2 regions of the Pelomonas nitida genome follow, and region 2 is predicted to be linked to the other one. Evidence: riboswitches for the same ligand, from Rfam matches in the RefSeq annotation. Region 2 holds a riboswitch; the other holds the start of a gene.

Region 1 (14,775 bases), on a different contig from region 2:
GACGCTGAACGGCGAGGTGGTGTCCGACGACGGCTACCTCGGCAACCCCTACCGTTCGGCGCGCGTGGGCGGCGCCTTCGTGCCGGAGAACGACCCGCGCACGCGCTCCAGCCGCGCGCTGCGTGTGGGCACCACCGCAACGCTCGCCCCGGGCAGCGCGGTGCACGGCGCCTACCGCTATTTCTGGGACAACTGGGCCATCCGCGCGCACACGCTGGAGGGCGGCTACAGCCGCTACTTCGGCGACAAGATCCTGGCCGACTGGACGGTGCGGCTGCATTCGCAGAGCAAGGCGCTGTTCTACAGCGACAACGCGCTCGTCGACACGGTCTATCTGTCGCGCAACCGCCAGCTCAGCACGTTCAAGAACCTGGGCCTGGGCGCCAAGCTGACGTACGCGACCGGCAAGGTCGGCGACTACGACGTGAAGCTCAGCGCTGCCTATGAGCTGCTGCATTTCAAGTACAGCGACTTCACCGACATCCGCACGGGCAGGGCGTACGCGCTGAACGCCCACATCCTGCAGCTGTTCGCATCGGCCACATTCTGAGGAGAAGGCGATTGAACGCCCACGCCCTGTTCGCTCCCTGCCTGCGGTTCCTGACCGCCTGCGTCGTCGTGTGCTCGGCCCTGGCGCCGGCCCGGGCGGCTGAAGCCGTGGCGGCGTCTGCCGCCGCCGAGCCGGCCGTCGCGGCTTCCGCCCCCGACACAGCGGCCTCTGCGCCCGCCGAATCCCAGCGGCTCGACGAGCGCATCCAGGCGGTCAAGGGCGATGTGATCCGCCTGAACCGTGACCTGCTGGTGCTGGAGGAGGAGCTGCTGTTCCCGGCCAACACGCAGGTGGCCGTGTTCGTGTCCATGGACGTGGGCAAGCTGTTCGAGCTCGACTCGCTGCAGGTGAAGCTGGATGACAAGCTCGTCGCCAGCTACCTCTACTCGCCACTGGAAGTGCAGGCGCTGCACCGGGGTGGCATGCAGCGCGTGTATCTCGGCAACCTGAAGTCGGGCACGCACGAGGTGGTGGCGTTCTTCACCGGCAAGGGGCCGCATTTCCGCGACTACAAGCGCGGCGCGACGGTGAAGTTCGACAAGGGCACCGAGCCCAAGTACATCGAGCTGCGCATCAAGGACTCCACGGGCAAGTTGCAGCCGGAGTTCGACGTCAAGGTCTGGCAGTAACGGCCCGCGTGCGCATGCTCCCGAGCCGTTCTTCCGATCGCACCGCGCGCCGCTGGCGGCGGGCGGCTGCCGTGGCGATGCTGGCCTGCGCACTGGGCGTGGCGCAGGCGGCCGATGCGCCAGTGTCTGCGGCTTCAGCGGCCAGGCCGGTGCAGGACCCGCACTACGGCGACACGCTGTTCCAGTTCTATCAGGACCACTACTTCACGGCCCTCACCGGCCTGATGGCGTCGCAGCAATTCGAGCGCGTCGGCCACCATGCCGACGACGCCGAGCTGCTGCGCGGCGGGCTGCTGCTGTCCTACGGCCTGCATCGCGAGGCCGGCGGGGTGTTCGAGCGCCTGCTCGACAAGAGCGCCGCGCCGGCCGTGCGTGACCGGGCCTGGTTTTTCCTGGCCAAGATCCGCTATCAGCGCGGCGTGATGCCCGGGGCGCTGGAGGCGCTGGGCCACATCGGCGGCCAGCTGCCGCCGGAGCTGGACGAAGAGCGGCTGCTGCTGCAGGCCAACGTGATGATGGCGAGCCAGGACTACGCCGGGGCGGCGCGGCTGCTCGGCGGCGCGGCCCAGCGCCCCGGCGCGGGGCTGTACGCCCGCTATAACCTGGGCGTGGCGCTGGTCAAGGGCGGTGACGCCACCACCGGCCTCGGCTGGCTCGACGGCGTGGGGCAGGCCGTGTCGCCGCCCATGCCGCCCACCGAGGAGTTCCGCAGCCTGCGTGACCAGGCCAACCTGGCGCTGGGCTTTGCCGCATTGCAGGGCGACAAGCCGGAGGCTGCGGCCACCTATCTGCAGCGCGTGCGGCTCGACGGTCTGCAGGCCGGCAAGGCATTGCTGGGTTATGGCTGGGCGCTGGCCGCCGCCAACAAGCACAGCGAGGCGCTGGTGCCGTGGAACGAGCTGCTGCGCCGCGACGCCCACGACGCAGCCACGCTGGAGGCGCGTCTGGCCGTGCCGTTCTCGTACGCCGAGCTGGGTGCCTTCGGCCAGGCGCTGGCGCGCTACAACGAGGCCATCACGGTCTTCGACCAGGAAGACGCGGCGCTGGACGATTCCATCCGCGCCATCCGCGCGGGCAAGCTCATCGACGGCCTGCTCGCCGCCAACCCCGGCGTCGAGATGGGCTGGTTCTCGGGCATCCGGCAGCTGCCCGACATGCCGCATGCCGGCCACCTGACCGACGTACTGGCCCAGCACGAGTTCCAGGAGGCCTTCAAGAACCTGCGCGACCTGCGCTTCCTGGCCGACAACCTGCAGGGTTGGCAGGACAAGCTCTCGGTCTTCGACGACATGCTGGCCAACCGCCGGCAAGCCTATGCCGCGCGGCTGCCCCAGGTGCTCGCGCAGGCCGGCACCAGCGGGCTGGGCGCGCTGGCGCAGCGGCGTGACGGCGTTGCAGCGGCGCTGCAGCGTGTCGAAGAAGAGGTGGATACCGCCGCGCTCGCCACCAGCGCGCAGCAGGCATTGATCGAGCGCGTGAAACGCGTCAACGACGGCCTCGCGGCGGCGGGCGCCGATCCCGCGCTGGACGGTGCGCGCGAGCGCGCCCGCATGGCCTCGGGTCGCCTGACCTGGGAGCTGGCGCAGGACCACGTGGCACGCCTGTGGGCCGCACAGAAGGACTTGCGTGTCATCGACCGCGAGCTGGGCGAAGCCCGCCAGCACGACGTCGCGTTGACGCGTGCGCAGGTCGAGGAGCCGGCGCGGTTCGACGCCTTCGCCCTGCGCACCGCCGAGCTGGCGGCCCGCATCGCGGCGCTGATGCCGCGCGTGACCGAGCTGGCCCGCCAGCAGCAGCAGGCCGCGCAAGACATCGCGGTGGCGCAACTCGTTCGCCAGAAGGAGCGCCTGGCTCTCTACAGCACGCAGGCGCGCTTTGCCGTGGCGCAACTGCATGACCGGGCCAGCGTGTCCAGGGAGGCCGACCGTGCGCCCAAGCCCTAGTCTCATCCTGATGCTGCTGTGCGGCCTGGCCGGTTGCGCCAGCCGCCGCCCGGCCGTGCCGGAGACGCCCACGCTCAAGACGCTCGCCGGCCGCAGCGTGACGGTCGAGCAGGACCGGGGCGTGCCGCCCAGCGAGGACCAGACCATTGCGGCCTACCGCAAGTTCCTGGAAGTCGCGCCGCGCGCACCGCAGCGCGCGGAGGCCATGCGCCGCCTGGGCGACCTGGAGATGGACAGCGCCGACAACCGCTCGGCGGCCGGCGCGGCCGCCGCCAACCCCGATTACGCAGCCGCCCTGGTGCGCTACCAGGACTACCTGAAGGCCTACCCCAAGGACCCGGGCAACGACCGCGTGCTCTACCAGATGGCCCGCGCCTACGAGCAGGCCGGTCAGCTGGAAGTGGCGATGGCGACGCTGGACCGGCTGGTGGCCGAATTCCCGAAGACGGCCTACCGCGACGAAGCGCAGTTCCGTCGCGGCGAGATGCTGTTCGCGATGCGCGACTACGCCCGCGCCGAGCAGGCCTACGGTACGCTGCTGGCCGGCCGCGGCGCCAACCCCTTCCAGGAGCGCGCCACCTACATGCAGGGCTGGTCGCGCTTCAAGCAGGCCAAGCTGGAGGAGTCGCTGCAATCCTTCTTCGGCGTGCTGGACCTGAAGGCCGACGTGCTCAGCCAGCCCGGTGAGCTGCAAAGCCTGCCCGGCCTGACCCGTGCCGACCGCGAGCTGCTGGAGGACACCTTCCGCGTCACCAGCCTCAGCCTGGCCAACCTGCAGGGCGCTGACGCCATCCAGGGCTACGTCAATTCGCCGCAGCGGCGCAGCTACGAGTTCCGCGTCTACGAGCAGCTCGGCGAGCTCTACCTGAAGCAGGAGCGGCTGAAGGACGCGGCCGACACCTTCGGCGCGTTCGCGCGGCACGACCCGCTGAACGCGCAGGCGCCGCTGCTGCAGGCGCGGGTCATCGACATCTACCAGGGCAACGGCTTCGTCAACCAGGCGCTGGCGGCGAAGAAGGACTATGTCTCGCGCTACGGCGTGGGCAGCGAGTTCCGCCAGGCCAACCCCGAGGGCTGGGAAAAGGCGCAGCCGCTGGTCAAGACCCACCTGACCGAGCTGGCGCGCCATCACCATGCACTGGCGCAGAAGAGCAAGGCCTCGGCCGACTACCAGGAAGCGGTGCGCTGGTATCGCCAGTACCTGACGTCATTCCCGAACGCACCCGAGGCGGCGCAGAACAACTTCTTGCTGGCCGAGCTGCTGTACGAAGACAAGCGCTACGCCGAGGCGCTGCCCGAGTATGAGAAGACGGCCTACCAATACCCGGCGCACGCCAAGAGCGCCGACGCCGGCTACACGGCGCTGCTGAGTTACGCGGCGCTGGAGAAGGGCGCGGCGGCCGCCGATCAGCCGGCGCTGCAGAAGGCCGCGGCCGCCAGTGCGGCACGCTTTGCCGACGCCTTCCCGGGCGACCCGCGCACCGGCGCCGTGCTGACACGTGCGGCCGAGCAGTGGTATGCACTGGGCGACGGCGAGCAGGCCGCAAAGACGGCCGGCCGCGTGCTGGCGCTGCAGCCGCCTGCCGCCGCAGCCCAACGCCGCGTTGCGTGGACCGTGGTCGCGCACACCGCGTTCGAGCGGGGCGAGTTCGCGCAGGCCGAGAAAGCCTATGGCGAGGTGCTGGCGCTGACGCCTGCCAACGAGGCCGGCCGCCGCGAGCTGGCCGAGCGCCTGGCCGCGTCGGTCTACCGCCAGGGCGAGCAGGCGCGTGCGGGTGGCCAGGCGCGTGAAGCCGTGGCGCACTTCATGCGCATCGGCGCCTTGTCGCCAGACTCCGCCGTTCGCGCCACGGCGCAGTACGACGCCGCCGCCGCGCTGATCGGCCTCCAGGACTGGGACGCCGCCGCCAGCACGCTGGAAGATTTCCGCAGCCGCTATCCGCGCCATAACCTTCAGGCTGACGTGACGAGCAAGCTCGCCTTCGTCTACACGGAGAAGGGCAGCTGGGCCCAGGCGGCCGGCGAGTACGAGCGCCTGGCGGCCGCGCAGCCCGACGCCAAGCAGGCACGCGCCGCGCTGTGGCAGGCCGTGCAGCTGCGCGAGAAGGCCGCTGGCAAGACGCCGGACGCCATGGCGCCCGCCGCCCGCACGGCGCTGGCCCAGGCCTACGAGCGCTACGTGAATCAGTTCCCGCAGCCGCTGGAGACGGCGGTGGAGGCACGCTACCGGCTGGCGATGCTGGCCCGCGCCGACGGCAGCGCGGCCCGCGAGCTGGCCCTCATGCGCGACATCTACCAGGCCGACCAGGCCGGTGGCGCCGCACGCACGCCGCGCACACAGTTCCTCGGGGCGACCGCCGCGCTGGCGCTGGCGCAGCCTACCGTCGACGCCTACCGCAAGATCGCGCTCGTCGAGCCGCTGGCCAAGCAGCTCAAGGCCAAGAAGGCCAAGATGGAAGAGGCGCTGAAGGCCTACGCGGTGGCGGCCGACTACGGTGTGGCCGACGTCGTGACGGCCGCGTCCTACCAGACGGCCGCGCTCTACCAGGACTTCGGCAAGGCGCTGCTGGACTCGCAGCGGCCCAAGAAGCTGTCGAGGCTGGAGCTGGAGCAATACAACGTGATGCTGGAGGAGCAGGCCTACCCCTTCGAGGAGCAGGCGACGGAGCTGCACGAGGCCAACGCCCGCCGCACGACGCAGGGCATCTACGACGAGTGGGTCAAGAAGAGCTTTGCCGCGCTGCGCGAACTGCGCCCGGTGCGCTACGGCAAGGTGGAACGCAGCCAAGGAGGGGTCGATGCGATCCGCTGAGCATCGGGCCGGCGCCCATCGTGTGCACCTGCGTGTGGCGGCGCTGTTGGCCGCCCTCGCGCTGGGCGGCTGCGCCAGCCTGCCGAGTTTCTTGAGCGACACCCGCGTTGCCGCTGCACCGGCCGCCGCGGCGGCTGCATCGGCGCCGCAGGCGGCGGGTGCCGGTGAGGCCGAGCCGCAGGTCGTCGTCACGCCGGCAGCGCAGCGCGCCTTCGACGAGGCGCGTCGCCTGATGCGCGCCGGCCGCCTGGACGACGCCGAGCGCGTGCTGCTGGCGTTGACCAAGTCCGACCCCGACCTCGGCGGGCCGCATGCCAATCTCGGCGTCATCTACCGCGATCGCGGCAACCGCCTGGCGCCGGCGATCGCCGAGCTGGAGACGGCGGTCCGGCTCAGCCGCCGCCAACCCCTGTTTCACAACGAGCTGGGCGTGGCCTACCGCCAGGCCGGCCAGTTTGACAAGGCGCGCCAGGCCTACGAGCAAGCCCTGGCACTCGACCCGAACTGCGCGCCGGCCGTGCTGAACCTCGGCATCTTGCAGGACATGTACCTCGGCGACGGCGCGCGCGCGCTGGCGCTGTACGAGCGCTACCTGGCGCTGACGCCGCAAGGTGACGCCGCCGTCACCAAGTGGGTCGCCGACCTGAAGAACCGCAAGCCGGCAGCCGCTGCCGCCGCGAAGAAGGAGACCCCATGAGGTGTTGGCCCCCGCTCGTCATGACGGCCCTGGTGCTGCTCGCCGCCAGCGCCCGTGCGCAAGACCGCGCCGAGATCGACCAGACCAAGATCATCGGCAACCGCGAACTGCCCAAGGTGCTCTACATCGTGCCGTGGAAGAAGCCGCTGCCTGGCCAGCTGTCCGGCCGGCCGGCCGCCAGCGTGCTCGATGAAACGCTGGCACCGGTGGACCGCGACGTTTTCCGCCGCCAGGTGCAGTACCACGCACAGGCCGGCACCGCGCCGGCCGCACCGGCTGCTGCCGCCCCCGCCATCCCGCCAGCCCGCCCCTAACTTTCGTATCCGTCTTTTTCAGGAGAAGCCCATGAGCGTCGTCGATTTCGCCGTCAAATTCTTTCAGGACAGCGGCGTCGCTATCTATTTCAGCATCGCCATCATGGCGGTGGGCCTGGCGATCGCGATCGAGCGCTTCATCTTCCTGCGCCAGGCGCGGGCCGACAACCGCAAGCTGTGGGCCAAGATGCTGCCGGTGCTGCAGAGTGGGCGGTTCAAGGAGGTGCACAACATCGCCACCAGCTCCGAGGCGGCCATCGGCAAGATCGTCGTCAACGGCCTGGAGCGCATGCAGAGCCCGGGCCGCCGCGAAGACTTCGATGCGGCGATGGAGGAGGGCATGATGGAGATCGTGCCGCGCCTGGAGAAGCGCACGCACTACATCGCCACGCTCGCCAACGTGATCACGCTGGTCGGCCTGCTGGGCACCATCATCGGCCTGATCAAGGGCTTCACCGCCGTGGCCGCCGTCAATCCGGCCGAGAAGGCCGAGCTGCTGTCGGCGTCGATCTCCATCGCGATGAACAACACCGCCTTCGCGCTGTCGGTGGCCATTCCGTTCCTGCTCATCCACGCCTTCCTGCAGGCGCGCACCAGCGAGATCGTCGACGGCCTGGAAGCCGCCAAGATCAGCTTCCTGAACGTGACGGGCCGCATCCGCGCCGAGCAGCAAGCCGCGTCGGGCCGCTGAAGTGGCCATGCCGAACCACCCAGTTCAGGAGGCTTGATCATGCCGGTTCGCCGTCCGCGCAAGCACGTGGTCCATCTGGAAGTCACGGCGTTCATCAACGTCATTGTGGTGCTGGTGCCCTTCCTGCTGTCCACGGCGGTGTTCTCGCACCTGGCGGTGCTGGACCTGTCGTTGCCGGCCAAGAGTTCGGGGCCCGAGCAGATCGATGCCGACAACCTGCTCAAGCTCGAGATCGTCATGCGCCCCGACGCGCTGGAGGTGGGCGACCGCATCGGCGGCCTCATCCAGCGCATCCCGTCCACGCCGCAGGGCTATGACCTCGCCACGTTGTCCACGCTGATGCAGACCATCAAGGCCAAGCACCCGGCCACACGGTCGGCCAGCGTGCTGGCCCAGCCCGACACCGCCTACGACAACCTCGTGCAGGTCATGGACGCGGTGCGCCAGGCCCGGCCGCCCGGTGCCACCGGCAAGACGCCCGACATCGAGCTGTTCCCGGACATCTCGATCGGGGACGCGCCCACCAGCGCACGCAAGAACTAGCAAAGGCCGCGCATGAAACTGACGCCTGTCCAGAAGCGTGCCGCCCGCCTCGCGCGCAACAACTCGGGGCTCGACATGAATCTGGTCGCCCTGATCGACATCTTCACCATCCTGATCTTCTTCCTGATGTCCAGCACGGGCATCGAGACGCTGACCAATGCGCGTGCCGTGAAGCTGCCGATGTCGGTGGCCGAGAAGACGCCGCGCCAGACCATCGTCGTCTCGGTCAGCGACACGGAGATCGTCGTCGAGGGCCGCAAGGTCGCCGACGTGGCCGACGCGCTGAAGCTGCAGGACGACCTGATCCCGGCACTGAAGGCCGAGCTGGACCTGTTGGCCGCACGCCCCGTGCTGGGTGCCGACAAGGACGGGACCAGCAAGGCGGTGACCATCCTGGGTGACAAGCACATCCCCTACAGCCTGCTGCGCAAGGTGATGTACACCGGCGCTCGCGCCGGCTTCGTCGAGATCGCCTTCGCCGTGCAAAGGAAGACCTGACCATGTCCGCGCTCGCGATTACGTTCCGCCCGGACGTGCTGGCCTGGGCCGACGTGCCGGAAGACGATGCCCGCTATCGTCGCATCCTGCACACGGTGCTGGCAGCGGTGGCGGTCGTGTGCCTGGTGCTGCTGTTCATGCCCAAGCCCGTCGTCGACCGCGCCAAGCCGCCCGAGCTGCCGGCGCGCCTGGCCAAGCTTATGGTGGAGAAGGTGGAGAAGGAGCAACTGCCGCCGCCCGTCAAGCCCAAGCCGGAGGCGCCGACCCGCGACGAGCCCGAGAAGGCGCAGGAGCCGGCAGCCCGGCCACTGCCCAAGGCGCCGCCGCTGCAGGGCGCACCCGTGCCGGAGGCTCGCAATCCGTTGCCCGACCGCGCGCCGGGCGAGGTCGCGGCCGCGCGCCGCAAGGCGGCCGGCGTGGGTCTGCTGGCGATGAAGGACGAGATCGGTGCGCTGCATGCGGCGCCGGCCGCCGTGCAGCTCCGGCAGGACATCAAGCAGGGGCCTGGCGTGGGCGCCGGTGTCGGCCCCGGCGTGGGTGCCGGCAACGAGGCCGGTCTGCCCGACCGCAACATGATCACCTCCAACGCGGCCGGCGGCAGCGGCGGCATCAACACGGCGGCCTACAGCCGCAACACCGGCGGTGGCGGCCTGGCCGGCCGCTCCACGACGCTGGTGGAAGGCGTGGTGGGCGGTGGCGGCGGCGGGGGTGTCGGCGGCGGCGGCCAGGGTGGCAAGGGCAACACCTTGGGCGGCGGCAATGGTGGGGCCGGCGGCTCGCTGCAGCGCGGCGGCAGCGGCAAGGCCTCGCGGTCGCTGGAGGACGTGCGCCTGGTGTTCGAGCGCAACAAGGGTTCGATCTACGCCATCTACAACCGTGCACTGCGGGAGGACCCCGCGCTGCAGGGCAAGGTCGTCGTGGAACTGAAGATCGCGCCGTCGGGCGAGGTGGTGGATTGCCGCATCGTCTCCAGCGAGCTGAAGACGCCCGAGCTGGAGCGCAAGCTGCTTGCACGCATCAAGCAGTTCGACTTCGGCGCCAAGCAGGTGGACCAGATGGTGGTGACCTACCCGCTGGACTTCCTGCCGTCCTGACGCCTCCTGGCGCGCCCGCGTGGCGTTCTCCAGGTGAGCGCCCAAGGCTGCGGTTAACATCCGCCGCGCCTTGGGTGCGCGCCGTTCTCACGAGCGGCGCGTTAAACGGGAAACCGGTGAAGCGGGCAGGTCCATCGATCTGACCGCCATTCCGGTGCAGCCCCCGCTGCTGTAAGCCTGACGATCCTGCAACCAGCCACTGTGCATCGCACGGGAAGGCGCAGGAGAGGAAGACGGCCAGCCAGAATACCGGCCCGATGGCAGATGTCAGCACCATTCCCCGGGGTGAGGGACGTCGCTGTCGGACCCGCACTGCCTGCACGCAGCACCCGGGCTGCCGATGTCGCCGCCATGTCTCCCCTCGATTGGTGTTCAGTTTGAACCATTCGACGGGAGGTATCGAATGCACATCATGGAGGGCTTTCTGCCTTTCAAGCATGCGCTGGCGTGGACGGTGGCGTCCGCGCCGTTTCTGGCTTGGGGCCTGGCTGCGGCCGGCCGTCGGCTGCGTGAGCAGCCCGATCAGCGCATGCTGCTGGGGGTCAGTGCCGCGTTCGCCTTTTTGCTGTCGGCGCTGAAGCTGCCTTCCGTCACCGGCAGCTGCTCGCACCCGACCGGGGTGGGGCTGGGCGCCTTGCTGTTCGGCCCGGCGGCGATGGTGCCGGTGGGCTTCGTGGTGCTGCTGTTCCAGGCGCTGCTGCTGGCCCATGGCGGCCTCACCACGCTGGGCGCCAATGTGTTTTCGATGGCCATCGTCGGGCCGTTCGTGGCCTACGGGGTGTTCCGGCTCGCCTGCGTGCTGGGCCTGGCGCGCAGCCCGGCGGTGTTTTTGGCCGCCTGTCTGGGCGATCTGGCCACCTATGTCACCACCTCGCTGCAACTGGCGCTGGCCTTTCCTGATCCCGTGGGCGGCGTGCTGCTGTCCTTCGAGAAGTTCGCGGGCATCTTCGCGCTGACGCAGTTGCCGCTGGCCATCACGGAAGGCCTGCTGACGGTGTTGGTGGTCAACGCGATGGCGCAATTCAACGCCCGCGAGCTGCAGCACCTGCCGGTGCTCGCGCTGCCACGCAGGGCCATGCCATGAGCAGACGCAAGGCCTGGTTGATGTGGGCCGCCGTGGTGGCGCTGACCACCGTGCCGCTGCTGTGGGTAGGCCAGGGGCCGCTCGATGAGCAGGGCGCCGCCGGCGAACTCTTCGAAGGGGCAGACGCTCGCGCGCAGCAGGCCATCACCCGCATCGCGCCCGACTACAAGCCCTGGTTCAGGCCGGTGCTCGAGCCGTCCAGCGGCGAAATCGCGTCGCTGCTGTTCGCGTTGCAGGCCGCGCTGGGGGCCGGCGTGATCGGCTATTGGTTGGGGGTCTCCAAGACCCGCGCAGCCGCCGCGCGCGGTGATGGCGAGGCGTCGGCGGCCAACACACCGCCCCCGGCCACGCCGCCGCAGCCCTGATCGCCTGCCGTGACCATTGAACGCCTGGCCTATGCCAGCCCGTGGCGCCACATGGCGCCCTCCGCCAAGGCGCTGTTTTGTGCAGCGGCCATGGCGGCAGCCTGGCTGGCCGCTTCACCGGCGGCGGCGCTGCTGCTCGCGCTGCTGCTGGCGGCCGTGACCGTGGCCGGGGCGCGCACGCCTTGGCGCGCCTACGTGCGCGTGCTGCGGGCGCCGCTGGGCTTTCTGGCGCTGTCCTGCCTCAGCATGCTGGTGACCCTGGCGCCCGGCCGTGACGGCCTGGCCTGGCGCTTTGCGCCGGAGCTGCTGCCGCAGGTGCTCATGACGGCCAGCCGCGCCGCAGCGCTGTGCACCGCCTTGCTGCTGCTGGTGCTCACGACGCCGCTCGGCGACCTGCTGGGCCTGCTGCGCCGGCTGCGTGTGCCGCCGCTGCTGCTGGACCTGATGCTGCTGGCCTACCGCATGCAGGCGGTGCTGGGCGAAGCCTGGGCCGACGGCCTCACCGCGCAACGTGCCCGCCTGGGCCACGGCACGCCGGGCCAGGCCTTGCGCTCGACGGCGCGGCTGATCAGCTGCCTGGCGGTGCAGGTCTGGGCCCGGGCCAGCGCGCTGCAGGCGGCGGCCCAGGCGCGCAACGACACCGGCGAGCTGCGCTTTCTGACGCCGCAGTGGGCCCGCAGCGGGCGCCATCATGCCGTGGCGCTGCTGGGCGGCCTGGCGCTGGTGCTGGCCGTGCTGGCCACGCGGGTTGGAGGTGGGGCATGAGCCCGCTGATCGAGCTGCGCGGCGCCACCTATCGTTACCCGGATGGCAGCCACGGCCTGCGCGACTGCAGCCTGGCGCTGCGCCCCGGCAGCCGCAATGCCTTGCTGGGCGCCAACGGCGCGGGCAAGACCACGCTGATGCTGCATCTCAACGGCTTGCTGCAGCCCGAGTCGGGCACGCTGCAGTGGCAGGGGCAGCCGGTGAGCTACGGCCGCGACGGCTTGCGCGCGTTGCGCCAGCAGGTGGGGCTGGTGTTTCAGAACCCCGACCGGCAGCTGTTCTCGGCCCATGTGGAGGAGGACGTGTCCTTCGGCCCGCTGAACCTGGGCCTGCCGGACGCCGAGGTGCGGCAGCGGGTGGCCGAGTCGCTCGCAGCCGTGGGCATGCAGGCCCATGCGCGCAGCCCGGTGCACCACCTGAGCTTCGGGCAGAAGAAGCGCGTCTGCCTGGCCGGGGTGCTGGCCATGCGGCCGCGCTTGCTGGTGCTGGACGAACCCATGGCGGGCCTGGACTTGCCGATGCAGATCGACCTGCAGCACCTGCTGGATGCGCTGGCGATGCAGGGCGTGACGGTGCTGGTGTCGACCCACGACGCGGCCTTTGCGGCCGCCTGGGCCGACGACATCCATGTGATGGCGAACGGACGTTGCCAGCTCTCGCGCGCGGCCCAGGCGCTGCTGGCGCAACCGCAGGCCTGGGCCGACGTGGGGCAGCGCCCGCCCGAGGTGATGGCCCTGCACGCCGAGCTGGCGCGCCAGGGCCTGCTGCCGGCGGCGCCGGTGCCTCGTTCCATCGAAGGCTTGTTGGCGGCGCTGCGCGCTCGCCCGCAGCCTGTTGCTACAGAAAGTTTGATCCATGAAGGCTGAACTCCCCGGCACGGTCTGGTTCGTCGGCGCGGGCCCGGGCGACCCGGAGCTCATCACCGTCAAAGGCCAGAAGCTGCTGGCCCAGGCGGGTGCGGTGCTGTTTGCCGGCTCGCTGGTGGACCGCGCCGCCACCGCCTATGCACCGCCCGGTTGCGATGTTCGCGACTCCAAGGACATGACGCTGGAGGACATGACCGAATGGCTGGTGAGCCGTGCGAGCCAGCACCAGACGGTGGTGCGCCTGCAGACCGGCGACCCGTCGCTCTACGGCGCGCTGATCGAGATGGCACGCCCGCTGGACGCGGCCGGCGTGCCGTGGCGCGTGGTGCCCGGCGTCTCGTCGGCCATGGCCGCCATGGCGGCAGCGGGTGAGTCGATGACGCTGCCCGAGGTCACGCAGAGCGTGATCCTCACCCGCGTGGCGGGCCGCACGCCCATGCCCGAGGGCGAAGACCTCGCGGCGCTGGCGGCGCACCGCACGACGCTGTGCATCTTTTTGTCCATCACGCTGCTGCACAAGGTGGAGGCCGCGCTGCGCGCAGCCGGCTGGCCCGAAGACGCGCCCATGCTGGTGGTGCACAAGGCCAGCTGGCCTGGCGAAGAACTCATCCTGCGCGGCACGCTGGCCGACATCAAGCAGCGCTGCCGCGAGGCCGGCGTGGTCAGCCAGGCCATGATCGTTGCGAGCCCCACGCTGGGCTCGCGTCATTGGGAGACGCTGGTGCGCTCCAAGCTTTACGACCCTCATTTCACCCATCGATTCCGAAAGGCCACTGCATGATCAGCCCCACCGACACCGTCCTGATCGTGGGGCACGGCTCCCGCGAGGATTCCGGCAACCAGGAGATCCTGGCCTTTGCCGACCAGTGGCGGCAGCGCCAGCCGGCGTGGCGCATCGAGGTCTGCTTCATCGAGTTCGCCGCGCCGTCGCTGAACCAGGGACTGCTCGCTGCTGCCCGCAGCGCCCGGCGCGTGCTGGTGGTGCCGCTCATCCTCAATGCCGCCGGCCACGTGAAGATGGAAGTGCCCGAAGCCATCGAGCAGGCGCGGCTGAGCTGCCCGCAGACCGAGATCCTGCTGGCGCCGCACCTGACCGCCTGCGACCCGGTGCTGGCCGTGCTGCGCCGCCGCCTGCGCAAGGCCATGCAGGCGCTGGACATGCCCGACCCCACCACCACCGGCGTGGTGCTGCTGGGGCGGGGCTCGTCTGACCGCGGCGCCAATGGCGACATGGCCAAGATGGCGCGCTGGCTGCTGGAGTCGGGCGACCACGAACTGGTGGACCTGGCCTTCACCGGCATCACCTGGCCCCGGCTGGAGCGCGTGGTGCAACGGCAGGCGCTGCTGGGCATGACGCAGATCGTCGTGCTGCCTTACTACCTCTACACCGGCACGCTGATGCAGCGCATCCACCGGCAGGTGGCGCACCTGCGCCTGCAATACCCGCAGCTGCGCTTCCACTGCACGGAGCATTTCGGTTTCGAGCCGGAGATCTTCGAGCTGATGACGCAGCGCGTGCTGGACCTGGACGCGCAGGTGCCCGACAGCCGCCTGCCTTGCGACGGCTGTAGCTACCGCGAGCTGGCGCACGACGCGGGCCACGGCCATTCGCATGAGCACACGCACGAGCACGCGCACGAACACGTCGTCCACGTGCATCCGGCGGGCATCGCGGCGGGTGCGCATGACCATGCGCACGGCCATGACCACGACCATGCTCATGCACATGGCCACGACCATGCTCATGCCCATCCGCACGAAAGCCAGCCGGCATGAGCACGGTCAACACCGTTACCGAGCAGCTCACACGCGCCGGCCAGGTGATCGAGCACGACAGCTTTTCCATCATCGATGCCGAGGCCGGGCCGCATGCGTACACGCCGTCGCAATGGGCCATCGTGCGCCGCATGATCCATGCGAATGC
Region 2 (14,775 bases):
GGTCCATCGTCGCGTAGCCGCCCAGCTGGTAGCCGGTGCTCAGGTTGTCGGTGCGCTTGCTGCTGGCGAGCACCTGGCCGCCCAGCGTCCAGGCGCCGATGTCGGTCTCGGCGCGCACGGTGCCATGCGCCTTGGCGCGGCGCGCCAGCAGCTTGCCGTAGTTGGCGGACGCCTTGTCGCTGTCCTTGGGCGCCTGCAGGTCCAGCGTGCCGGACAGGCGCACCGCGCCCAGTGCCGTGGCGCCGCGCAGGCTCAGGCCCTGCAGCCGGCCTTCGCTGACGTTGTCGTAGCAGCCGTAGAGGCTGGGGCAGGGGCCGGCCACGGGGGTGGGCTTGGACACGTAGACGATGAGGTCGCGCACCAGGTTGCGGTAGGCGGTGATGCTGAACTCGTCGTTGCCCGATGCGTAGTGCAGGCCCAGCTCGGCGTTGCGACCCTTCTCGGGGCGCAGCGATGCCTTGCCGCTGTCGGAGAAGCGCTGGTACAGCGACGGCGCGCGGAAGGAGGTGCCCGCCGAGGCCTGCAGGCGCCAGGCGCCGCCCAGCTTGTAGCCGCCGGCCACCGAGCCGGTGCTGGTGCCGCCGAACTCGCTGTCGCGGTCATGGCGGGCGTTGAGCTGCAGCGACAGCGGGCCGTTGGCCCAGGCCCAGCCGGCGCCGAAGGCGTCCTGGTGGCGTTCGCCGTGGCCGGGCTGCGCGGCAGAGACCAGGCCGCTGTTGTCGAGCTGGTCCTCGCGGCGTTCCAGCAGGCCTTGCAGCGTGCCGATCGTGCCCAGGTTCAAGCTGGTGTTGAAGCCGTAGGTGCGCACGCGCGTCTTCGTGACGTAGGGGCTGGGCTGGGTCTCGTAACGCTCGGTCGATTCGCCCACGCTCAGTTCGCTGCGCAACGCGTCGCTCCACTGCGCGGCCCAGGCCAGGCGGTTGGCGCGGGTGTCGGAGATCGTGCGGTCGTTGGTCTTGGCGGTTGCGCTGGAGTCGTACTCGGCGTCGACATGGCTGGTCAGCGCGCTGACTTCCACGCGGTGTTCGGCCGCCAGTTGCACGCCAAGGCGCAGGCTGGCGTTGCGGCTGCTGTAGCCGTCGTCGTCGGGCGTGAAGGTGGCGGTGGCGGCGGCAGGCCGGGCGTTGAAGCCGTTGCTGCTTTCGCGTGCGCCGGACAGCGCGTAGTCGACGATGCCGGTGCGGCCCCTGACGCTGACGTCCGCCTTGGCCAGGCCGCGGTTGCCGCCGCCCACGCCGACGTCGACGACCGGCTTGGCGTCGCCCTTGCGGGTGAAGATCTGCACGACGCCGCCGATGGCGTCGGAGCCGTACAGCGCGCTGGCCGGGCCGCGCACGATCTCGACGCGTTCGATCTGCGCCAGCGGGATGGCGTTCCACGACACGCCGCTGCTGGCCTGCGAGTCCACGCGCACGCCGTCGATGAGCACGGCCGTGTGGCGGGTGTCAGCGCCGCGCACGAACAGGCTGGTGTTGGCGCCGGCGCCGCCGTTGCGGATCATCTCGAAGCCCACCTGGCGGCGCAGCAGATCGGCCAGCGAGCCGAAGGCCTGGCGCTCGATGTCGTCGCGTGTCAGCACCGTCATGTCGGCCAGCACGTCGGACAGCTTTTGCGGCGTGCGGGTGGCGGTCGTGACGACGGTGTCGAGCTTGGTCGGGGTCTGGGCGTGCGCGGACGCAGCCAGGGCCAGCGCGGACAGAGCGAGCAGCGGCCGACGGGCCGCGAAGAAAAATTGGGACATGAGAAAGCGCAAACGACCAATCAGCCGTGCTGACCCCCGCAGCAAGGATGAAAAACGGCTTCCGCAGAAGCCCCCTCGTTGGCCGGTATCCGGGCTGGTGGCGCACCGTTCGACGCCTTCCCGGTGCGGTGCACCAGTGGCTTTGCGAGTCGAACGGAGAGGCGCGGCGGCCTCGTCCACTTACCGTTGCGGGGACAGCTCAGGTTAGGTTCACGGCGTGGCCGCTTGCCCTCCTGATTCCCGTTGAACTGCAGCCGCCGTGAAAGCGGGCGCGAGCACCAACAAGGCGCATTCTATCGAGTGGGCTTGCTGGCCCCGGGCGCGGGCTTGCTGGGTTTGACGGGCTTGGCCGTCTTCGGCGGCTTGATCTGTGTGACCGGCGGCGCGCTGGCCGCCTGGGCGGGGGCGGCCTGGCTTTGCAGCCCGATGTGCTGGGCGCGCTGGCGGCGCGCCTCGGCCTCGCTGGCGCGGCGGGCGGCGGCCAGCGCCGCGGCCTGCTTCGCGTCGGCGAGGTGGCGTTCGCGCGCGGCCTTGCTGTCGGCCGCGCTCGGCTCGTCGTAGGCCACGGCACTGGCGGCGGCGGCGCCCTGGCAGGGCGAGTCGCGCAGGTCGCGGCCCTCGGGGCCGCAGCGGTAGACATGGGCTTGCCGCACCTGGGTCTGGGCCTGGGCCTGCGCCATGACGGCGAGGGTGAGCGCGAGGGCGGCGAGCAGCGGTTTCATGAGGCCGCAGTGTCCGTCGGCGGGGCGGGCATGGGGGGCTTGGGCCGGGGCGGTTTCGCGTGAATCTTGGCCAGCGCCTTGTCCATCTCGCCGCGCAGCATCAGCTCGACGGCGCCGTAGCTCTTCTCGATGCAGTCCTCCACTGCCTGGCGTTCGGCCAGCGGCGGCTTGCGCAGCACATAGCCGGCCACCTCGGCCTTGTGGCCCGGGTGGCCGATGCCCAGCCGCAGCCGCCAGAAGTCGCCGCTGCCCAGCTGGGCCTGCATGTCCTTGAGGCCGTTGTGGCCGCCGTTGCCGCCGCCCTTCTTGAACTTCATCTCGCCGGGCGGCAGGTCCAGCTCGTCGTGGATGGCCAGGATCTCCTCCGGCGCGATCTTGAAGAAGCGCGCGAGCGCCGCGACCGACTTGCCGGACAGGTTCATGTAGGTCATGGGCTGCAGCAGCCAGATCGGGCCGCTGGCCCCGGGCGCGTTGTTCACGCGTGCCACCAGGCCGTGATAGGCCTTGTCCGGTGCGAGGCTGGCCTTGAGGCCGCGCGCCAGTCCGTCGATCCACCAGAACCCTGCGTTATGCCGCGTGTCTTCGTATTCGGCACCTGGATTGCCCAGGCCCACCATGAGCTTGATCATGCGGGCATCGTAGGGCCAGTCCGGCGGTGTCGCGTGATCCGTGGCCGGGCCCGGTGCCTAGCGCATCACCCATTCGCGGGCCGGTCTTGGGCCCAGCAACGCGCCAGCTACATTCGCCCCGGACACTGCGCGCTTCAGGAGTAGACCCGAATGCAGAACAACGAATGCCAACGCAGCAGGTCGGCCGGCAAGGTCCGGACGGGGGTGCTGATCGTCATGGGTGTTGCGGCCGTCGCACTGGCCGCGTGGTGGTGGAAGAGCCGGGACGCCGGCGTGGCGGGCGGCCCGGCCGGTGCTGCATCGGCCGCCGCCGGGGCCGGGCGTGCGGCCGGTGCCGGCGGTGCGGGCCGCTTCGGCCGCAGCGGCACGCAACCGGTGTCGGTGGCCGCAGTGCAGCGCCGTGACCTGCCGGTGGCCGTGGAGGCCATCGGGAGCATCGCGTCGGCGAACACCGCCGTCGTGCGCGCCAAGGTCAGCGGCGAGCTGAAGGCGATCTACTTCAAGGAAGGCGAGCCGGTGAAGGCCGGCCAGCTGCTCGCGCTCATCGACCCGCGCAGCTACGAGATCGCGCGCGATCAGGCGCAGGCGGCGCTGGCGCGCGACAAGGCGCAGCTCGAGAACGCCCGCGCCGACCTGGCCCGCTATAAAGACCTCGTCGCGCAGGAGGCCGCGCCACGCCAGCAGCTCGATACGCAACTGGCCCTGGTGCGGCAGCTGGAGGCCACCGTGCTGTCCGACCAGGCCACGCTGGACAACGCCAAGCTGCAGCTGTCGTACACGCGCGTGACCGCGCCGATTTCGGGGCAGGCCGGCCTGAAGCAGGCCGACCTCGGCAACAACGTGACGCCCAGCGACACCAACGGCCTCCTCAGCATCGCCCAGACGCAGCCGGCGGCGGTGGTCTTCGCCGTGCCGGACGCGCGGCTGGCGCGCATCCGCCAGCAGCTCGGTGACAAGCAGCCGCTGCCGGTGCAGGCCTGGGACCGCGAGCGCCGCGTGAAGCTCGGCGAAGGCCACGTGGCCAGCACCGACAACGCCATCGACGCGACCACCGGCACCATCAAGGTCAAGGCGCTGTTCGACAACAAGGACGGCAGCCTGTTCCCCAACCAATTTGTCAACGTGCGGCTGCAGCTGGACACGCTCAAGGGCGTGCTGGTCGTGCCGACCGCAGCCGTGCAGCGCGGCGCGCCGGGCACCTATGTCTATGTCGTGGCCGATGGCACGGTGGCGCTGCGCAAGGTGCAGGTTCTCGCGACCGACGGCGAGGCGACGGCGGTGCAGGGTGAGCTGAAGCCGGGGGACCAGGTCGTCACCGATGGCGCCGACCGCCTGCGCGACGGCGGCAAGGCCGAGGTCATCCAGGCGCCGGCCGCCGGCGCCTCGGCGGCCGGCGGGCGCGAGCGCGGCCGCAACCGCCCGCAAGCCGCGTCGGCGCCGGCCTCCGGCACCGCGCAGTGAGGCCGGGGCGATGAACCCGTCACGCCTCTTCATCGCGCGGCCGGTGGCCACGTCGCTGCTGATGCTGGCCATCGTGCTGGCCGGCGCGCTGGCCTACCGGCTGCTGCCCGTGTCGGCGCTGCCCGAGGTGGACTACCCGACCATCCAGGTCACGACGCTCTACCCCGGCGCCAGCCCGGACGTGATGACGTCCTCCGTCACCGCGCCGCTGGAGCGGCAGTTCGGCCAGATGCCGGGCCTGGCGCAGATGTCGTCCAGCAGCTCGGGCGGGGCGTCGGTCATCACGCTGCGCTTCGACCTCGCCGTGCAGCTGGACGTGGCCGAGCAGGAGGTGCAGGCCGCCATCAACGCCGGCAGCAACCTGCTGCCCAGCGACCTGCCCATGCCGCCGGTCTACAGCAAGGTCAACCCGGCCGACGCGCCGGTGCTGACCATCGCGGTCAGCTCGTCCACGCTGCCGATCACGCGCGTGCACGACCTCGTCGAGAACCGCCTTGCGCAGAAGATCTCGCAGGTGCCGGGCGTGGGCCTCGTCGCCATCGCGGGCGGGCGCCGCCCGGCCGTGCGCATCCAGGCCGACCCCGGCGCGCTGGCCACGCTGGGCCTGTCCATCGACGACGTGCGCACGGCCATCTCGGCGGCCAACGTCAACCAGTCCAAGGGCAGTTTCGACGGGCCGCTGCGGGCCTCCACGCTGGACGCCAACGACCAGCTGAAGAGCGCCAGCGAATACGCCAACCTCGTCATCGCCTACAAGAACGGCAACGCCGTGCGCCTGAAGGATGTGGCGGTGCTGGTGGACGACGCCGAGAACCTGCGCCTGGCGGCCTGGGCCGGGCAGGCGGGCAAGCCGTCGGTGTCGGCCGTGATCCTGAACGTGCAGCGCCAGCCGGGCGCCAACGTCATCGAGACGGTGGACCGCGTGCGCGCCGTGCTGCCGCAGCTGCAGGCCAGCCTGCCGGCGTCGCTCGACGTGCAGCTGCTGTCCGACCGCACGAACACGATCCGGGCCTCGGTCACCGACGTGCAGCACGAACTGCTGTTTGCCATCGTGTTGGTCATCGGCGTCATCTTCGTGTTCCTGCGCAGCCTGCCGGCCACCATCATCCCGGCCGTCGCGGTGCCGGTGTCACTGGTCGGCACCTTCGGCGTCATGTACATGGCGGGGTTCTCGATCAACAACCTGACGCTGATGGCGTTGGTCATCTCCACGGGCTTCGTCGTCGACGACGCCATCGTCATGATCGAGAACATCGCGCGGCACATGGAGGAGGGCGGCGAGAGCGTGTCGGCCTACGCCGCGGCGCTGACCGGCTCCAAGCAGATCGGGTTCACCATCATCTCGTTGACGGTCTCGCTGATCGCCGTGCTGATCCCGCTGCTGTTCATGGGCGATGTCGTCGGCCGGCTGTTCCACGAGTTCGCGATCACGCTGGCCGTGTCCATCCTGATCTCGGCCTTCGTGTCGCTGACGTTGACGCCCATGATGTGCGCGCGGCTGCTGAAGCACGAGCATGACGAAGACCACGGCCGCCTGTGGCGCCTGGTGGGCAAGGCCTTCGACGACATCGTCGCCGGCTATGACCGCATGCTGACCTGGGTGCTGGACCGTCAGGCCGCGACGCTGGTCGTCTTCACCGCGACGCTCGGCTTGACCGGCGTGCTCTACCTGCTCGTGCCCAAGGGCTTCTTCCCGGTGCAGGACACGGGGCAGATCCAGGGCATCACCGAGGCCGCGCAGTCCACATCCTTCGCGGCCATGGCCCAGCACCAGCAGCGCATCGCCGAACGCGTGCTGCAGGACCCGGCGGTGGACAGCGTGTCGTCCTTCATCGGCGTGGACGGCGGCAATACGACGCTGAACCAGGGCCGGCTGCAGATCACGCTCAAGCCCAAGGAGACGCGCGGCGCCAGCGCCACCGAGGTGGCGCGCCGCATCGCCGACGAGGCCGCCGGCGAAGCAGGCATCTCGCTGTTCCTGCAGCCGGTGCAGGACCTGACCATCGAGGACCGCATCGCCAAGACGCAATACCAGTTCACGCTCAGCTCGCCGGACTCGGCTGAACTCGCTCGCGCGACGACGGCGGTTCTGCAGCGCCTGCGTGAGCTCAAGCAGATCGCCGACGTCGCCAGCGACCAGCAGGACCAGGGGCTGCAGGCCTATGTCGACATCGACCGCGACGCGGCCGGGCGGCTGGGCGTCAGCGTGTCGACCATCGACAGCGCGCTCTACAGCGCCTACGGGCAGCGGCTGATCTCCACCATCTTCACGCAGAGCAACCAGTACCGCGTCGTGCTGGAGGTGGCGCCGCGCGACCGCGAGGGCCTGGATGCGCTGCGGCGGCTGTATGTGCCGGGCACCGGCGGCGTGCAGGTGCCGCTGAGTTCGGTGGCGCGCTTCAGCGAGCGGCTGGCGCCGTTGGCCGTCAACCACGTGGCGCAGTTCCCGTCGTCCACCGTGTCGTTCAACCTCGCACCGGGCGCTTCGCTCGGCGACGCGGTCAAGGCCATCCGCACGGAGGTCGATGCGCTGCAACTGCCGCTGAGTGTGGAGACGCGCTTCGAGGGCGCCGCGCTGGCCTTCCAGGCTTCGTTGACGAGCACGCTGCTGCTCATCCTCGCGGCCATCGTGACGATGTACATCGTGCTGGGCGTGCTCTACGAGAGCACCATCCACCCGCTGACCATCCTGTCGACGCTGCCGTCGGCCGGGCTGGGCGCGCTGCTGGCGCTGCTGGCCTTCCGGCTCGACCTCGACATCATCGCCATCATCGGCATCGTGCTGCTGATCGGCATCGTCAAGAAGAACGCGATCATGATGATCGACTTCGCCTTGGAGGCCGAGCGTGACCACGGCAAGTCGCCGCGCGAGGCCATCCACGAAGCTTGCCTGCTGCGCTTTCGGCCCATCCTGATGACGACGATGGCCGCGCTGCTGGGCGCGCTGCCGCTGATGCTGGGCACCGGTGTGGGCAGCGAGCTGCGCCATCCGCTGGGCGTGGTGATGGTGGGCGGGCTCATCGTCAGCCAGCTGCTCACGCTGTTCACGACGCCGGTCATCTACCTGGGTTTTGCGGCGCTGGCCGCGCGGCTGCGCCGCGGCAAGCCTGAAGGGGCGCCGGCATGACGGCCCCCACGCTCGCGTTGCTCGCTGCCCCCCGAGGGGGCTCAGCCTCCTTTGGGGCGGCCCGGCAGGAGGCTGCATGAACCTGTCGCGCATCTTCATCGAGCGGCCCATCGGCACGGCGCTGATCACCTGCGGCATCGCGCTGGCCGGGGCGATTGCCTACCTGCTGCTGCCCATCGCGCCGCTGCCACAGGTGGAATTCCCGACCATCTCGGTCAGTGCATCGCTGCCCGGCGCCAGCCCCGACACCATGGCCGCCACGGTGGCCACGCCGCTGGAGCGCACGCTGGGCAGCATTGCCGGCGTGACCGAGATCACGTCGTCGTCGTCGCTGGGCAGCACGCGCATCACGCTGCAGTTCGACATGGGGCGCGACATCGACAGCGCGGCTCGCGACGTGCAGGCCGGCATCAATGCGTCGCGCTCGCTGCTGCCCAGCGGCATGCCTAGCAACCCGACCTATCGCAAGGTCAACCCGGCCGATGCGCCCATCATGATCGTGTCGCTGACGTCCGACACGCTGACGCGCGGCCAGATGTACGACGCCGCCAGCACGGTGCTGGCGCAGCGGCTGGCGCAGGTGGACGGCGTCGGCCAGGTGACGGTGGGCGGCGGCGCGCTGCCGGCCGTGCGCATCGAGCTGGACCCGAACAAGCTGGCCTCGCAGGGCATCTCGCTGGAGCAGGTGAGGGCGGCCGTCGTCGCGACCAACGCCAACCGGCCCAAGGGCTTGCTGGAGACCGACGAGCGCCACTGGCAGATCGCCGCCAACGACCAGGCCCGCCTGGCCCGCGATTACGCGCCGCTGGTGCTGAGCTACAAGAGCGGCGCCGCCGTGCATCTGCGTGACGTGGCGACGCTGGAAGACAGCGTGCAGGACCTGCGCAACGACGGCCTGGCCGACGGCAAGTCCGCCGTCATGCTGATCCTGAGCAAGGCGCCGGGCGCCAACATCATCAAGACGGTCGACACGGTGCGCGCGCTGCTGCCGCAACTGCGCGCATCGATCTCGCCGGCCATCGACGTCAACGTCGTCATGGACCGCACGTCCACCATCCGCGGCAGCATCACCGAGGTGCAGCGCACGCTGGCGATCTCGTTCGGCCTGGTCATCGTCGTGGTGTTCGTCTTCCTGCGCCGCCTGCGTGCCGCGCTGCTGCCGGCGGTGGCGGTGCCGGTGTCGCTGGCGGGCACGGCCGGCGTCATGTACCTGCTGGGCTACAGCGTCGACAACCTGTCGTTGATGGCCATGACCGTGGCCACCGGCTTCGTCGTGGACGACGCCATCGTCGTGCTGGAGAACATCTCCCGCCACATCGAACGCGGCGAGACGCCGCTGCAGGCGGCGCTCAAGGGCGCGCGGGAGATCGGCTTCACGGTCGTCTCCATCTCGCTGAGCCTGATCGCCGTCTTCATTCCCATCCTGGCGATGGGCGGCATCGTCGGCCGGCTGTTCCGCGAGTTCGCCGTGGTGCTGTCGGTGGCCATCCTGGTGTCCATGGTGGTGTCGCTGACGACCACGCCGATGATGGCCGCCACGCTGCTCAAGCCGCGCGAGGCCGAGCGCGGGGCCGCCGGCCTCGGTGGGCGGCTGGCCGGCGTGCAGCGCGCGCTGATGCGCGGCTACCGGCGCACGCTGCGCTGGACGCTGCGCCACCAGCCGCTGGCGCTGCTGGCGCTGGCGGGCGTCGTGGCGTTGAACGTCCACCTCTACATGACCATCCAGAAGGGCTTCTTCCCGCAGCAGGACACCGGCCTGATGATGGGCGGCGTGCAGGCCGATCAGGCCAGCAGCTTCCAGTCCATGCAAGGCAAGTTGCGGGTCTTCCACGACATCGTCCGCGCCGACCCCGCCGTGGCCCACGTGACCGGCTTCACCGGCGGTGGTCAGCGCAACAGCGCCAACATGTTCATCAGCCTGAAGCCGCAGGACGAGCGCAAGGAAAGCGTGGACGCCGTCATCAACCGGCTGCGCGGCAAGCTGGCGCGCGTGCCGGGCGCCAACATGTTCCTCGCGCCGGTGCAGGACATCCGCATCGGTGGCCGGCAGTCCAACGCGTCGTATCAGTACACGCTGCAGGCCGACGACCTGGAAGACCTGCGCACCTGGGAGCCGAAGATCCGCCGCGCGCTGACCGAGGTGCCCGAGATCACCGACGTCAACACCGACCAGCAGGACAAGGGCTCGCAGACCTCGCTCATCGTCGACCGCGACGCGCTGGCGCGGCTGGGCCTGACGATGAACGGGCTGGACAGCACGCTCAACGACGCCTTCGGCCAGCGCCAGGTGGGCGTGATCTACAACCCGCTGAACCAGTACCGCGTCGTCATGGAGCTGGCGCCCGAGTGGCTGCAGAGCCCGCAGACGCTGGACCGGCTGATGCTGACGAACAGCGGCGGCCAGCAGGTGCCGCTGTCCAGCATCGCGCGCGTGGCCACCACCAGCACGCCGCTGGCAGTCAACCACCAGAGCGGCACGCCGGCCAGCACGATCAGCTTCAACCTGGCGGAGGGCGTGGCGATGTCCGACGCAGTGGCCGCGATCAACGACGCCGTCGCCCGCAGCGGCGCGCCGGTGTCGGTGCGCGGCAGCTTCCAGGGCACGGCGCAGGCCTTCCAGGCGTCGCTCAAGTCCCAGCCGCTGCTCATCCTCGCGGCCATCGTGACGATCTACCTCGTGCTGGGCATGCTCTACGAGAGCCTGATCCACCCGATCACCATCCTGTCGACGCTGCCGTCCGCCGGTGTGGGCGCGCTGTTGGCGCTGATGCTGTTCAAGACCGAGTTCACGATCATTGCGCTGATCGGCGTGATCCTGCTGATCGGCATCGTCAAGAAGAACGCCATCATGATGCTGGACTTCGCCATCTCGGCCCAGGACGGGGCCGCCGCGCGCGGCCGGCGCCTGTCGCCCGGCGCGGCCATCTACCGCGCCGCACTGCTGCGGCTGCGGTCCATCCTGATGACGACGGTGGCGGCGGTCTTCGGCGCCGTGCCGCTGGCGCTGGGCCACGGTGAAGGTGCCGAGCTGCGCGTGCCGCTGGGCATTTCCATCGTCGGCGGCCTGCTGCTGAGCCAGCTGCTGACCCTCTACACCACGCCCGTCGTGTTCTGCTGCATGGACCGGCTCAGCCGCAAGAAGCGCACCGCCGGGCAGCTCCACGCCTCCGCCGTTCCGGCCACGACCTGATGCTCATGCCCAAGACCGCCCTCACGCCGTTAATGCTGGCCCTGCTGCTGGCCGGCTGTGCCGTGACCTCGCAGCGCCCGCCCGCCGACAGCCCACCGCCGGCCGCCTTCCAGGGCTCGACGCAGTGGCAACGCGTGGCGCCCGACGCCGCCGTGCCCGAAGCCTGGTGGACGCTGTTCCACGACCCCGTGCTGGACGGTCTGCAGGCCGACCTCATCGTCGGCAACCAGAACCTCGCCGCGTCGCTGGCCCAGGCGCAGTCGGCGCGCGCAGTGCTACAGGCCAGCCGTTCGGCCATCTTCCCGACGCTGTCGCTGGGCGCCGGCACGACGCGGTCCGCCACGGCCGAGAATAGCAATGGCCAGCGCAGCGTCTCGAACAGCAACTCGCTGACCGCCAACGCCGCCTGGGAAGTCGACCTGTGGGGCCGGCTGGCCGAGGGCGTCAAGGCGGCCGGTGCCAGCTACCAGGCCAGCCAGGCCGACCTCGCCGCGCTGCGCCTGTCGGCCCAGGCCACGCTGACGCAGAACTATCTCGCGCTGCGCACGGCCGAGGCCCAGCAGGCGCTGCTCGTGCGCACCGAGGCGACCAACCAGAAGGTGCTGGACCTGACGCAGGCGCGTTTCGCCAGCGGCGTGGTCGCGCAGAGCGATGTGTTGCAGGCGCGCACGCAGCTGCGCAGCGTGCAGTCCCAGCTCGCCGACTCGCGGGCCACCCGGGCACAGCTGGAACATGCCATCGCGGTGCAGCTGGGCAAGCTGCCGGGGCAGTTCCAGCTCGCGGCCGGTATCGCGCTGCCCGAGCTGCCGCCGGTGCCGGCGCTGCTGCCGTCGACCCTGCTGGCCCAGCGGCCTGACATCGCCGCCGCGCGCGCCCGCCAGGTGGCGGCCTATGCGCAGATCGGCATTGCCGATGCGGCCTTTTTCCCCAGCGTGGATCTGTCGGCCAGCGCCGGCTACCGGGGCGAGTCGTGGTCCAAGCTCGTGTCCGCGCCCAACCTGGTGTGGAGCCTGGGCGCGGCCGTCGCGCAGCCGCTGTTCGACGGCGGGCAGCGCCGGCTGGCGTCGGCGCAGGCGCGCGCGTCGGCCGATGTGGCGACTGCCAACTACCGCCAGGCCGTGCTGACGGCCTTCCAGGAGGTCGAGGACAACCTCGTCGAGTTCGCCGAGTCCGGTGCGTCGCTGGCCTTGCAGCGCGACGCGCTGGAGGCCGCCCAGCGCAACCTCGACATCGTGCTGGCCCAGTACCGCGCCGGCACCGTCAGCTACCTGAACGTCGGCACGGCCCAGACCGCGCTGCTGTCGGCCGAGTCCAGCCTGCTCAGCGCACGCAACCGCCAGCTCGTGGCGGCCGGGGTGTTGCTTAAAAACCTAGGGGGGCGCCTGCCCCTGGAAGGTAACAGTCCCTAATTGCGCCTTGCGCTGGAACCCCGTTCGGCGCGGGAGGCTGTCTCTTCCGGTGGATGTATCTGCACGCAGGGCTTGCGGCTGGACACAAGTCGGATACCTGCGCGGTACATGACCAGCTCAAGCTGCGGTCCGCAGGCGAGGGCCGTGGGGCCCTGCCATTGCGAGGAGCAGAAGAGATGAGACGAATTGGTTCTGTGCTGGCCGCATCGTTGGCCAGCGTCTGGCTTGCATCGTGCGGTGGTGGGTCGGGAACGGCCGCCACCACCACGACCACCCCCACCGCCAGCACCGGCGTGGGCAAGCTGTCGGCGTCGTCCGGCGAGATCACGGCCTTCGGCAGTGTCTTCGTCAACGGGCGCGAGTTCTCGACGAAGAATGCCAAGGTGCTGGACAACGACACCGGCGCCGTCGTCACCGACGAATCGATGCTGGAAGTCGGCATGAGCGTGGACGTGAAGCCCATGTCCGCCACCGCCATGGACGCGTCCGCGCCACTGGCCGACGAGATCCGCCTGCACCCGCTGGCGCGCGGCCATGTCGATGCGACCGACACGACGGCCAGCACGATGACCGTGATGGGCCAGACGGTGCAGCTCACCTCGGCCACCAACTTCTCCGACCGGCGCGCCTGCCTGACAGCCGCCACGCCCACCTGCACGGCCGTGGCCGGCTTGTCGGACCTGACGGCCACGTCGAGCGCCACCAGCGCCGGCAGCTATGTCACCGTGCATGGCTTCCTGTTCTCGTCCGGCACCGGCGCGGCCAACATCGTCGCGTCGCTGGTGTCTGTCGGCGATGTGCCGGCCTCGACCGGCCGCGGCGCTGCCGCGTTCAAGGTGGAGGGCTCGGTGGTGTCCGTCAGCGCCAGCAGCCTCGTCATCGGCGGGCTGACCGTGGACCTGAGCAAGGCCACCTGCAGCGGCGACAGCGGCACGGCCGCCTGCGCCTCGGCATTCAGCGCGGGCCAGGTCGTCTCGGTGTTCGGCGCGACGGCACCGGCACTGCCGGCCACCAGCTTCGCCGCCGGTACGGCCGCCCTGCGCAGCAAGCTGCCCGTGCAGACCGCCGGTGAGACCATCGAGCTGCAGGGTCGGGTGTCCAGCGCCAGCGGCACCGGCTTCGTGCTGCGCGGCGTCAACATCGACGGTGCGGCCCTGGCGTCGGCCAGCCTGCCCGTCGTCGGCGACGACATCCGCGTGACCGGCACCGTGGCCAGCAACGGCACCAGCGTGACCGCCAGTGCCGTCAAGCTGCTGCATGCCGCCGTCAGCCGCACCGTGTCGATCGAGGGCGACTTCACCGCCATCGCGGCTGGCGCCACGGCCGACACCTTCGTCGTCACCGTGCTGGGCCAGAGTATCAACATCGACGCCAACACGCGCCTGGCCGACCGCTCCACCCGCAAGGCCCCGCGCTCGGGCAGCCAGGCCTTCAACATCAGCACCTTCCAGACGGTGCTGGAGGCGTCCACGAGCAAGCACCTGGTCGTCAACGCGACGGCCGACAACGCCGGCAAGCTGACGGCGGTGGCACTGCAGATCGCGCCGGCCTCCACGGCGGCATCGGTGCAGGGCGTGGTGGACGCGACGCCGGCGCCGGTGAACGGCAGCAGCGCGACGATGCCCACGACCTTCGCCGTCCACGGCCTGAGCGTGTCGGCCGACCCGGCGACCTTCGCCAGCCCGCGCGGCTGGCGCATGCGCGGCCAGGCCACGACGGTGGCGGCCGGCGACCTGGTCGTCGCCCGTGGCACGTGGACCAACGGCGTGCTCGTCGTCGCCGTGCCCACCGGCGCCACCGGGCCGTCGTTCGGCAACTACGTCACCGATCTCGGCGCACCGCGCACGCGTGACCACGCCAACTTCTGAGGCCGTAACTTTCCAGCGGTCTGAGGGCTCCTTCGGGAGCCCTTTTTGCATCCGGCGCTGTGCCCACAGCAGGGCCCTGTCCGTCAAATGCGGGCCGGCAAGACCTTCGGAATCGCCAAGGGCATTGCGTGCCGGCGCAACGCGGGGCACTAGAGTCGCGCTCCCTCGTTTCCAGTGCGGCCATGCCTCCTCTTGCTTCAGATGACGTGCAGATCACGTCCGATCAATCCCTTGACCGTCACGCGCTGGAAGCCTTGCTCGCCCAAGCCGCGCCGCGCCTGCGCTTCGAGCGCTGCGTGTTCGACGGCGAGGACCTCAGCCGCCTGGGGCTGCGAGGCGCAGAGTTCGTCGGCTGCAGCTTCATCGCCACGCAGCTCGACCGCGCCCTGCTGGGCGGTACGCGCTGGCAGCGCTGCCGCTGTGCGGGCGCGAGCTTCGACTACGCCGACCTCGCCGATGCTCACTTCGACCATGGCGATCTGAACAACACCAGCTGGTGCCGCGCCAAGCTCGCGGGCGTGGTGTTCAATGAAGTCAAGCTGACCGGCGCGCGCTTCACCGAGGCGCGAACACTGGGCATGAGCCTGCACGCGTCCTTGCTGGTCAGCGCGGACCTGCGCGGCCTGTC

The links. Region 2 has a riboswitch for cobalamin ahead of ACG00X_RS18645 (TonB-dependent receptor domain-containing protein). Riboswitches for the same ligand answer to the same signal wherever they lie in the genome.
Region 1: linked by a shared signal. The riboswitch ahead of ACG00X_RS21590 (energy-coupling factor ABC transporter permease) and the one ahead of ACG00X_RS18645 (TonB-dependent receptor domain-containing protein) in region 2 are both predicted to bind cobalamin.

Annotation. Positions count from the first base shown of each region.
Region 1 is NZ_JBIGIA010000022.1:23,945-38,719, forward strand. Features, by position in the region: gene ACG00X_RS21540 (DUF3570 domain-containing protein) at 1-550, shown strand, start outside; gene ACG00X_RS21545 (AraC family transcriptional regulator) at 562-1,179, shown strand; gene ACG00X_RS21550 (tetratricopeptide repeat protein) at 1,194-3,122, shown strand; gene ACG00X_RS21555 (tetratricopeptide repeat protein) at 3,106-5,934, shown strand; gene ACG00X_RS21560 (tetratricopeptide repeat protein) at 5,921-6,631, shown strand; gene ACG00X_RS21565 (hypothetical protein) at 6,628-6,945, shown strand; gene ACG00X_RS21570 (MotA/TolQ/ExbB proton channel family protein) at 6,977-7,636, shown strand; gene ACG00X_RS21575 (ExbD/TolR family protein) at 7,676-8,179, shown strand; gene ACG00X_RS21580 (ExbD/TolR family protein) at 8,192-8,677, shown strand; gene ACG00X_RS21585 (TonB family protein) at 8,680-9,771, shown strand; cobalamin riboswitch at 9,827-10,043, shown strand; gene ACG00X_RS21590 (energy-coupling factor ABC transporter permease) at 10,175-10,855, shown strand; gene ACG00X_RS21595 (energy-coupling factor ABC transporter substrate-binding protein) at 10,852-11,220, shown strand; gene ACG00X_RS21600 (CbiQ family ECF transporter T component) at 11,230-11,985, shown strand; gene ACG00X_RS21605 (energy-coupling factor ABC transporter ATP-binding protein) at 11,982-12,851, shown strand; gene cobM (precorrin-4 C(11)-methyltransferase) at 12,841-13,632, shown strand; gene ACG00X_RS21615 (sirohydrochlorin chelatase) at 13,629-14,627, shown strand; gene ACG00X_RS21620 (precorrin-8X methylmutase) at 14,624-14,775, shown strand, end outside.
Region 2 is NZ_JBIGIA010000016.1:10,088-24,862, reverse strand. Features, by position in the region: gene ACG00X_RS18645 (TonB-dependent receptor domain-containing protein) at 1-1,741, opposite strand, end outside; cobalamin riboswitch at 1,805-2,039, opposite strand; gene ACG00X_RS18640 (hypothetical protein) at 2,035-2,463, opposite strand; gene pth (aminoacyl-tRNA hydrolase) at 2,460-3,092, opposite strand; gene ACG00X_RS18630 (MdtA/MuxA family multidrug efflux RND transporter periplasmic adaptor subunit) at 3,243-4,553, shown strand; gene ACG00X_RS18625 (MdtB/MuxB family multidrug efflux RND transporter permease subunit) at 4,564-7,680, shown strand; gene ACG00X_RS18620 (multidrug efflux RND transporter permease subunit) at 7,757-10,870, shown strand; gene ACG00X_RS18615 (efflux transporter outer membrane subunit) at 10,876-12,279, shown strand; gene ACG00X_RS18610 (DUF5666 domain-containing protein) at 12,456-14,147, shown strand; gene ACG00X_RS18605 (pentapeptide repeat-containing protein) at 14,330-14,775, shown strand, end outside.